One region of the Pandoraea sp. SD6-2 genome, then DNA from elsewhere that is predicted to be linked to it. Evidence: predicted binding sites of a transcription regulator. Region 1 holds the regulator's gene; the other holds the start of a gene.

Evidence for each region. The regulator sigma-54, encoded in region 1, starts transcription at its own class of promoters, with help from an activator protein. The targets are predictions, from matches to a motif close to TGGCANGNAANCTGCTTT.
Region 2: the regulator sigma-54 is predicted to act here: its motif matches at 1,663-1,680, upstream of glnA (type I glutamate--ammonia ligase).

The regions. Positions count from the first base shown of each region.
Region 1 is NZ_KB944454.1:508,547-512,970, reverse strand. It holds gene hprK (HPr(Ser) kinase/phosphatase) at 1-395, opposite strand, end outside; gene ptsN (PTS IIA-like nitrogen regulatory protein PtsN) at 473-928, opposite strand; gene hpf (ribosome hibernation-promoting factor, HPF/YfiA family) at 1,165-1,518, opposite strand; gene C266_RS18630 (RNA polymerase factor sigma-54) at 1,661-3,148, opposite strand; gene lptB (LPS export ABC transporter ATP-binding protein) at 3,243-4,013, opposite strand; gene lptA (lipopolysaccharide transport periplasmic protein LptA) at 4,039-4,424, opposite strand, start outside.
Region 2 is NZ_KB944423.1:210,854-215,277, forward strand. It holds gene glnA (type I glutamate--ammonia ligase) at 152-1,567, opposite strand; gene C266_RS00965 (rhodanese-like domain-containing protein) at 2,051-2,518, shown strand; gene C266_RS00970 (LysE family translocator) at 2,569-3,186, shown strand; gene C266_RS00975 (hypothetical protein) at 3,854-4,093, shown strand; gene C266_RS00980 (hypothetical protein) at 4,268-4,424, shown strand, end outside.

The DNA of each region.
Region 1 (4,424 bases):
CGCAGGCTGTCGATGACTGCTGCCGTCGACATCGGTGTGGTGAACAGCGGTGTGGACGAGCGGGTACAGCGCAACACCAGATCGGGCGGGGCTTCGAGGCCGTCGGCGACCACGAGGAACGGCGGTTCGAGCGCAATCACTTCGCCCATATGACGCTTGCGGTTTTCGTCCGTGAGGCGCTGGTAGTAGCGCAACTCAGCCTCACCCAGCACCTGAATCCGGTTCGGGTGGATGAGGTTCAAGTGACCCACGAGGTCGGCGCTGGAGGTGGCGGTGGCCACGCTCTCGGGCGTGAAACCGCGCTCCCATCCCTCATGGCCGGTCAGCCACGACAACCGCAGCGTGGCGGCGTTGTCGTCGAAAATGCTCTGCGCGTTGATGCCGGTCAGTTCCACCGCGTCGCCTCGTTCGGTTGGGTGTGGGAGCTACGAATTCTCTGAATTTCGCGGCGGATACCGGCGCATACGCCGGTTCAGGGCTGCCAGTTGGCGAGTGCGGCGTGGATCTCGTCGGCACTCGGCGCGCGGCTCAACGTCTCGCGCATCGCGCGATCGGAGAGCAACTGGGCAATTTCGGAAAGAATCTCGAGATGTTGCTGCGTTGCCTGCTCAGGCACCAATAGAAAAAACAGCAGGGAAACCGGCTGACTGTCGGGCGCTTCGAAGGGAATCGGGTCTTCGAGACGCACAAATGCTGCCATCGGATGCTTGAGGCCCTTGATACGCCCATGCGGAATGGCCACGCCTTCACCCAGTCCGGTCGAGCCCAGACGCTCGCGTGCGAACAGATTGTCGGTCACAAGCGCGCGCGACAGGCCGGCATTGTTCTCGAAAAGAAGCCCGGCTTGCTCGAAGACGCGCTTCTTGCTGGTGACGGACAGTCCAAGCAGGATGTTGGACGCAGGTAAGAGTTTGACTAAACGGTTCATCTTGTAATGCGGGCGAACGCTTAGTCGCCCTCCAACCCCCGATTGACCTCGCATTATAGACCACCCGCTACGGTGCCCGCGGCAATCCATGGAACTTGGCGGAACCATATAAAAGGGGCCGTTCAACGGCCCCGCGGTGGGTGATGCCAGACTTATGACAGGCGTGCATGCGCTTGGGTGGCGCCGTGCGAACTCACATGCCTGTCAGTCGATGCGACTACCTCGCCCGGACAGGCTCATTGCGGCGGCTCTGCCTCGGGAGGTTGCTGGTGCTTGAGGGCCTCGCGACCGTGATCCTGAACCTTGTCCTTGTATTGCATTACCTTGCGGTCGAGCATGTCGATCAGCTTGTCGATGGCGGCATACATATTCTCGTCACACTTCTCGACGAAAATTTCCTTGCCCTTGAGATACACGGTGACGCTAGCAATCTGGCGTCCGGCCTTCTCCTTGGTCTTGTCGACAGATAGGATCACCTCGGCACCAATGAGCTGGTCGAAATGCCTCAACACGCGTTCGAGCTTGTTGACGACAAATTCGCGCAGTGACGGCGTGAGTTCGAGGTGATGTCCACTGATCTTCAGATTCATAGCTGCTCTCCTTGCTGAAATGCCGAAGTGCAGGCCGCATCATCAACGACGCTGGCTAGCGGGAGTGCGAGCCATTGACGTGACGCAATGTCGCACTGCGGCGTTATGCCCCAGCGAGCCAACATGGCACACCAGGACCGTCCTACAAAGATTTGCGCAAGTTCACTGCGGGGATTCGCATGGCCTCACGGTATTTCGCGACGGTGCGCCGCGCTACCACGAACCCTTGCTCTGCCAGCAGTTCCGCGATACGGCTGTCGGAAAGGGGGGTCTGCGGGTCTTCTGCTCCTATGAGTTGCTTGATGAGTGCGCGGATGGCGGTCGATGACGCTGCGCCACCGGCTTCCGTTGCCACATGTGAACCAAAGAAGTACTTCAGCTCAAAGGTTCCAAATGGAGTGAGCATGTACTTACTGGTAGTCACGCGTGAAATCGTGGATTCGTGTAAGCCCAGCGTATCAGCAATCTCGCGTAAAACCAAGGGCCGCATGCCGATTTCGCCATGCGTGAAGAAGTTCTTTTGACGCTCGACAATCGCCTGCGCCACGCGCAGGATCGTATCGAAACGTTGCTGGATGTTCTTGATCAGCCAGCGGGCTTCCTGAAGCTGCTGCTGTAAGTTGCCGGTGCCCGGATCGTTGCGGTTATTACGCAGTATGCGCGCATACATCTCATTGATGCGCAGGCGCGGCATGACATCGGGATTGAGTTCCGCAGTCCAGCCGCTGCCCTGTTTGCGCACAAGCACATCGGGCACGACGTAATCGGCCTGGGGTGAGCCATAGGCGGCGCCGGGGAACGGGTCGAGCGAACGAATCAGTTGATGGGCGGCGCGCAAGCTGTCTTCGCTCACGCCCAGCTGGCGGCGCAGACGGGTGTAATCGCGTGCGGCCAGCAATTCCAGGTGATCGCTGACGATTCGTAGCGACAGTGTGCGAACGTTGCTCGCGGGCAGACGCTGGAGTTGCAGCCGCAGGCACTCAGCCGGGGTGCGGGCGCCCACGCCCGCCGGGTCGAAGCTCTGCAGCAGTGCGAGTGCGGCGTTGATTTCTTCGGTCTCGAGCGCCAGCTCTTCGGGCATTTCTGCCTGAATTTCATCGAGCATGGTGCCGAGGTAGCCATCTTCGTCGAGCGATTCGATCAGGAATTCCACCAGCGCCCGGTCGCGCGGACTGGCTTTGGTCAGGCGCAACTGGGCCAACAGGTGTTCGCGAAGATTGGGGTGATCGACATGAAGTTGCGGACGGGCGTTGTCGTCGTCGTCCGATGCGCTACCCGAGCGTGCGAAGTCGTTCAGGCTCCAGTCGCTGCCGCTGTCCTGGGCGTTGTCGTCGAAGCGCGTCTCGCCGTCGAGTTCGCGGGCTTCGTCGCGGCCGTTGGCGGGTTCGGAGCTGTCGTTCGTGCTGCTGCCCGACGTGCTCCGCTCGTTGCGCAGCGACCCGTCCGTGCCCACACGTACCGAGCCCGCGAGCCAATCGTCCTCGCGTTCGAGCATCGGGTTCTGGGTGAGGGCGTGCTCGACTTCTTGCTGAAGTTCGAGCGTCGACAGTTGCAACAACCGGATCGATTGCTGCAACTGCGGCGTGAGGGTCAGGTGCTGGGAGGTGCGGAGTTGAAGAGTCGGTTTCATAGCGTATCTCGCCTTCATTGTAGAGGCTTTGTCACGCCAGCGGAACCGGCCCTGTTCCCTATCGGGGGCAGGGTTTACATGCGAAAAATTTGCTTTACATCCGGAAATTCTCGCCCAGATAGACGCGGCGGACGCTTTCGTCGGCCACGATCTGGTCGGGTGTGCCGGCAGCGAGCACCGAGCCTTCGCTGATAATGTAGGCGTGATCGCAGATGCCGAGCGTCTCGCGTACGTTGTGATCGGTAATCAGGACACCGATGCCGCGGTCCTTCAGGAAGCGCACGATGCGCTGGATTTCCAGCACGGCAATCGGATCGACACCTGCAAATGGTTCGTCAAGCAAAATAAAGCGCGGCTGCGTAGCCAGTGCGCGGGCGATTTCCACACGGCGGCGCTCGCCGCCCGAGAGCGACATCGCCGGATTCTCGCGCAGATGGCTCACCTGCAATTCATCGAGCAGCGCTTCGATGCGGCGTTCGATCTCGTCGCGCTTGAGCGGTTTGCCCTGTGCATCGAGTTGCAATTCGAGCACGGCGCGGATGTTGTCCTCGACCGTCAGCTTGCGAAATACCGACGCTTCCTGCGGCAGATACGAGACCCCCATGCGGGCACGTTCGTGAATCGGCAGTTCGCTGATCAGATTGCCGTCGAGCTGAATTTCACCGTCGTCGGCCGGCACGAGGCCCACGATCATATAGAACGACGTTGTCTTGCCTGCGCCGTTCGGGCCCAGCAGACCCACCACTTCGCCGCTTTTCACGTCCAGCGAGACATCCTTGACGACGGTACGGGCGCCGTACTGCTTCTTGAGCGAGCGTACGACGAGCGCGCTCGGCTTGCCCGCCGGGCCGAGGCCGGGATTGATGTTCGAGGCGTTGCTGTTGGCAGAATTACTCACGCGGATTCCCGATACTTTTTGAGGGAGACAGCGGCGGCAGATCGCCCTTGGCGGCTGCCCCCGGCTTGCTCGCGCCGCCGGGCTGCGCCTGATTCGCGCCCGTTGCATTGCGCGGGGCGAGCGTGGCGCGCACGCGGCCGTTCGGATTGTTGGCGTTGACCTGATCTGCGCCGCTGTTCGCGGTATAGACCTCGTTATACGTGTCGTACGTGATCACGCTGCCGTGGATCTCATCGAGCACCTTCGTGCCGCCGGCCAGGCGCTTGAGCGTGGCTTGCGTGGTGAGCGTGGCGACTTCGGTCTTGCCGTTGTAGTAAATCGTCTGACCCCAGCCGTCGATGTACTCGTCGAGGCCGTCGCGCTTCTGGCGCATATAGG
Region 2 (4,424 bases), on a different contig from region 1:
TCGAGGCGATAGGTTCATGGATGGCTACGAGGTGAATACGCGCTGCGGATAAAAAAGGGGGACGGCCGCGGCCATCCCCCTTGCTTGTCGAGCATGACGGTCGGCCGCTGGCGTTCCGTCATGCCGGCGCATTCCCTGCGCAGCGATTCGATTACAGCGAGTAATACAGTTCGAACTCGAGCGGGTGCGTGGTCATTGCCACACGACGTGCTTCTTCAGTCTTGAGCGCGATGTACGAATCGAGCATGCCGTCCGTGAACACGCCACCACGGGTCAGGAACTCGCGGTCTTCGTTCAGGTATTCCAGCGCCTGTTCGAGGCTCGAGCACACGGTCGGGATCTTTGCATCCTCTTCCGGCGGCAGGTCGTACAGGTTCTTGTCTGCAGCTTCGCCCGGGTGGATCTTGTTCTGCACGCCATCCAGACCGGCCATGAGCATGGCCGAGAAGGCCAGGTACGGGTTGGCCATCGGGTCCGGGAAGCGCGCTTCGATGCGGCGGCCCTTCGGGTTGGCAACGTACGGAATACGGATCGAGGCCGAACGGTTACGCGCCGAGTAGGCCAGCTTTACCGGGGCTTCAAAGTGCGGCACGAGACGCTTGTACGAGTTCGTCGACGGGTTCGTAATGGCGTTCAGCGCGCGAGCATGCTTGATGATGCCGCCGATGTAGTACAGCGCGAATTCCGACAGACCGCCGTAGCCGTTACCGGCAAACAGGTTCTGACCATCCTTCCAGACCGACTGGTGGATGTGCATGCCCGAACCGTTGTCGCCCACGATCGGCTTCGGCATGAACGTGGCCGTCTTGCCGTAGCTGTGTGCCACGTTGTGCACGACGTACTTCAGGATCTGCGTCCAGTCGGCGCGCTGAACCAGCGTCGAGAACTTGGTGCCGATTTCGTTCTGGCCCTGACCGGCGACTTCGTGGTGGTGCACTTCAACCGGCACGCCCAGTTGTTCGAGCAACAGACACATTTCCGAGCGCATGTCCTGGAACGTGTCGACCGGTGCGACCGGGAAGTAGCCGCCCTTCGTGCCCGGACGATGGCCCGTGTTGCCACCTTCGAAGTCCTTCGACGACGACCACGGGGCTTCTTCCGAACTCACGCGGACGAACGTGCCCGACATGTCCGTGCTCCACTGGACCGAGTCGAAAATGAAGAATTCCGGCTCCGGACCGAAGAAGGCCGTGTCGCCCAGGCCCGTGCTCTTCAGGTAGGCTTCAGCGCGCTTGGCGATGGAACGCGGATCGCGGTCGTAACCCTTGCCATCGGCCGGCTCGATCACGTCGCAGGTCAGCACCAGCGTGCTTTCTTCATAGAACGGGTCGATATAGGCAGTGTTGGGGTCCGGCACCAGCAGCATGTCCGAGGCTTCGATGCCCTTCCAGCCGGCGATCGACGAACCGTCGAAAGCGTGACCGCTCTCGAACTTGTCGGCGTCGAAGTGCGACACCGGCACCGAGACGTGTTGCTCTTTGCCGCGCGTATCGGTAAAGCGGAAGTCGACGAACTTGACGTCTTCTTCCTTGACCAGGTTAATCACATCTGCCACAGATTTGCTCATGCTATCTCCCGAAAGATTCAATCTGGCGCTGCTGGCGCTTATCGCCCGCGTCGCCGCACCCTCTTAACGAACTCCGTGTTCGGATTCGCCTGAGTAAAGCAGGAAGCGTGCCAAGATCTGGCCAACTCGCCTTACCCCACCCTCTCCCTCTGATTTCTAAGGAAATAATCGATTCTGGTGCGTCCAGCCCCGAATTCCCGCTCACGGACTTAAATTCTCCATTTCGGTGCAAGCCACATCAAAATAGACCCATAGTGGTGCATTTATCGATTATGCACCTTTAAGGTGCCATCGGACGAATGTCGCGAACCGGAATTGTGCATCGCAATGCACCGTCCTAATGCACCGCCAAATATCGCGCGTTTAACGCGTATGCGCCGAACATCCTACGCCGCGCCGATTTCCAATGTCGCCAAAAGCGCATCTCGCGCGAAGTGCACGCTAGAATGAAGGACAACCATCGACTAGCGAGATCACAGCAATATGACAAGCGCCAAAGCCATTCTCGATCAAGCCACCCAACGCCGCGCCAGCGGCCAGCTCGCTTATGCGGGCGCCGTGACCCCGGAAGAAGCGTTGGCGCTGCTCAACGCCGATGCCAACGTTCGTCTGATCGACGTGCGCACGCGCGCCGAACTCGATTGGGTCGGCCGCCCGCAAGTGCCCGACGGTCAGTACGCCAACGTCGAATGGGTGCGTTACCCCGGCGGGGTGCCCAATGAGCACTTCCTCGAACAACTCGCCTCGCAAACGCCTGACAAGAACACGCCGCTGCTGTTCCTGTGCCGTAGCGCCGCCCGCTCTAAAGCGGCGGCCAAAGTTGCCTTCGAAGCAGGTTACGCCCAGTCGTTCGACATTCTCGAAGGCTTCGAAGGTGATAAGGATAGCGAAGGCCATCGCAAGCATGTGAGCGGCTGGTGCTTCCGCGGCCTTCCCTGGCTCGGCGCATGAGCCGCCTTTTCAGATCACGCTGATCGTCATCAACGCGAGGAGACGCCGAGATGGAATGGACACATTTGCTGACTTTCGCCCTCGCGCTGTTCGTTGGCGCGGGCACACCAGGCCCGGGCATTGCAGCGATCGTCGCGCGCGTCCTCGGACGCGGCATGCAGGGCGCGATCGCGTTCTCGGCAGGCGTGGCGATCGGAGACGTCGTCTGGCTCACCCTGGCAGTGCTCGGCGTAGCCGCGCTGGCGCATACGTTCTCGGGTGTCTTCCTCGCGATCAAATATGCGGGCGCCGCTTACCTCCTCTATCTCGCATGGAAGATGTGGCACGCCCCGGCCATCGCCCCCACAGAGCCGATGGCCACTGCACCACGTGAGAAATCGTGGCGGCTCTTTCTGGGAGGCCTGTCCGTCACGATGGGCAACCCGAAGGTCGTGGTGTTCTACTTCGCCCTGCTGCCCAACCTGCTTGATCTCCAGAAGGTGACGGCGCTCGGCTATATCGAAGTCGTGGGTGTCACGCTGACCGTGCTCGCGATTGTGTTCGGCAGCTACATCGTGCTCGCCGCCCGCGCCCGTCGGCTGCTCAGTTCGGCTCACGCCGTGCGACGCCTGAATCGCGCGACCGGCACGGTCATGGCCGGCGCCGCAGTCGCCATCGCTACACGCTGAACGCGACGCCGACTCCGACGCCGACGCCGACGCCGACGCCGACGCCGACGCCGACGCCACCGGCAGCATCGCAAACGCCACCTCACGGGTGGCGTTTTTTCTGGGAGAGCGCATTGTTGCGAATCCCGTAAGTATCTATTCGCTTGATTGCCGTTTTTCCGCAATAGCCAGACGCTTAGACTTTCTTCAACGGTTGCACACAACGCTCACCTTAGCGATGCGTATCCAGAAGGTACTCAATTCGCATGGGTGGCACAACCGTTCTCTCCCCCGACACGGGTCGGCGCTCGCCACTGATAGTTGCGTGGCGCGTCGGCCCACATTGCCCCTCGTCGTGTTGCCGTACCCCGGCAGCATGACGTGACGCACACAGGCGGGACGGCATCGCCTGCCTGTGTTGCGTCACCTCGTATTGTCCCGCCGACAGGCGCGCGCCCACGCCATACCGGGCAGCAAACCGTCATACCCCTGCGGACCAGTTCACTTCCCCTCTGGCCGGGCGGGCACCGACGGTTTCCCTCGGGCGCATCTCCTGTCGCCATGCGTACCCCGTTATCGCATGGGACCTTCGCCCGTTCCCCGCCCAGGGAGCGGGCTTTTTTTCCTGTGCCGCGCAAGCTGCGTGCTACCATGCAGCCGTTTCAATTTGCATAGACAGGATCATCCGGTGAGTCAGATCGAATTCGATATCGAATGGACCGAGCGCGCGGCGAAGAAGGCCGAAAAGCTCGTCCCCAAAGGCACCCCTCTGGCGTTGCCGCCGATCGAATGCATGCCGGCCGAAGGCGACGTGCTGTTCCTCGGTCAGGGCGACAAGAAGCAACCGTTCATCGTGGTGGAGCGTCAGTACCATCACGAAGGCGAAGACGCATGGACGATCGTCCTGATTCTCGATCTACCCGAATAACGTTGATGTCCATACGCGGCGTTCGAGTCGACTGAATCGGACAGATCGCAGAGCAACAACGCACGGCGCGGCCACTGGGGAAATCCCGGTTGTCGCGCCGCTTTGCTTGGAAAGGGCAGCTTTCTATACTGGAATCGCGTCTTAACTCATGCGATAACGGCGGAGAGATCGATCATGATCATGCCCCACCTTTCCAACGCCCAACTCATCAGCATGTTTGCGATCGCAGTCTTCGGCGCGATCGTCGTGGGCGCGATGCCCTGCAAGGGCACCATTCGAATGTGCTGGCGCTCGCTGCTCGTGGTCGTCGGCGCCGTGCTCGCGGTACTGG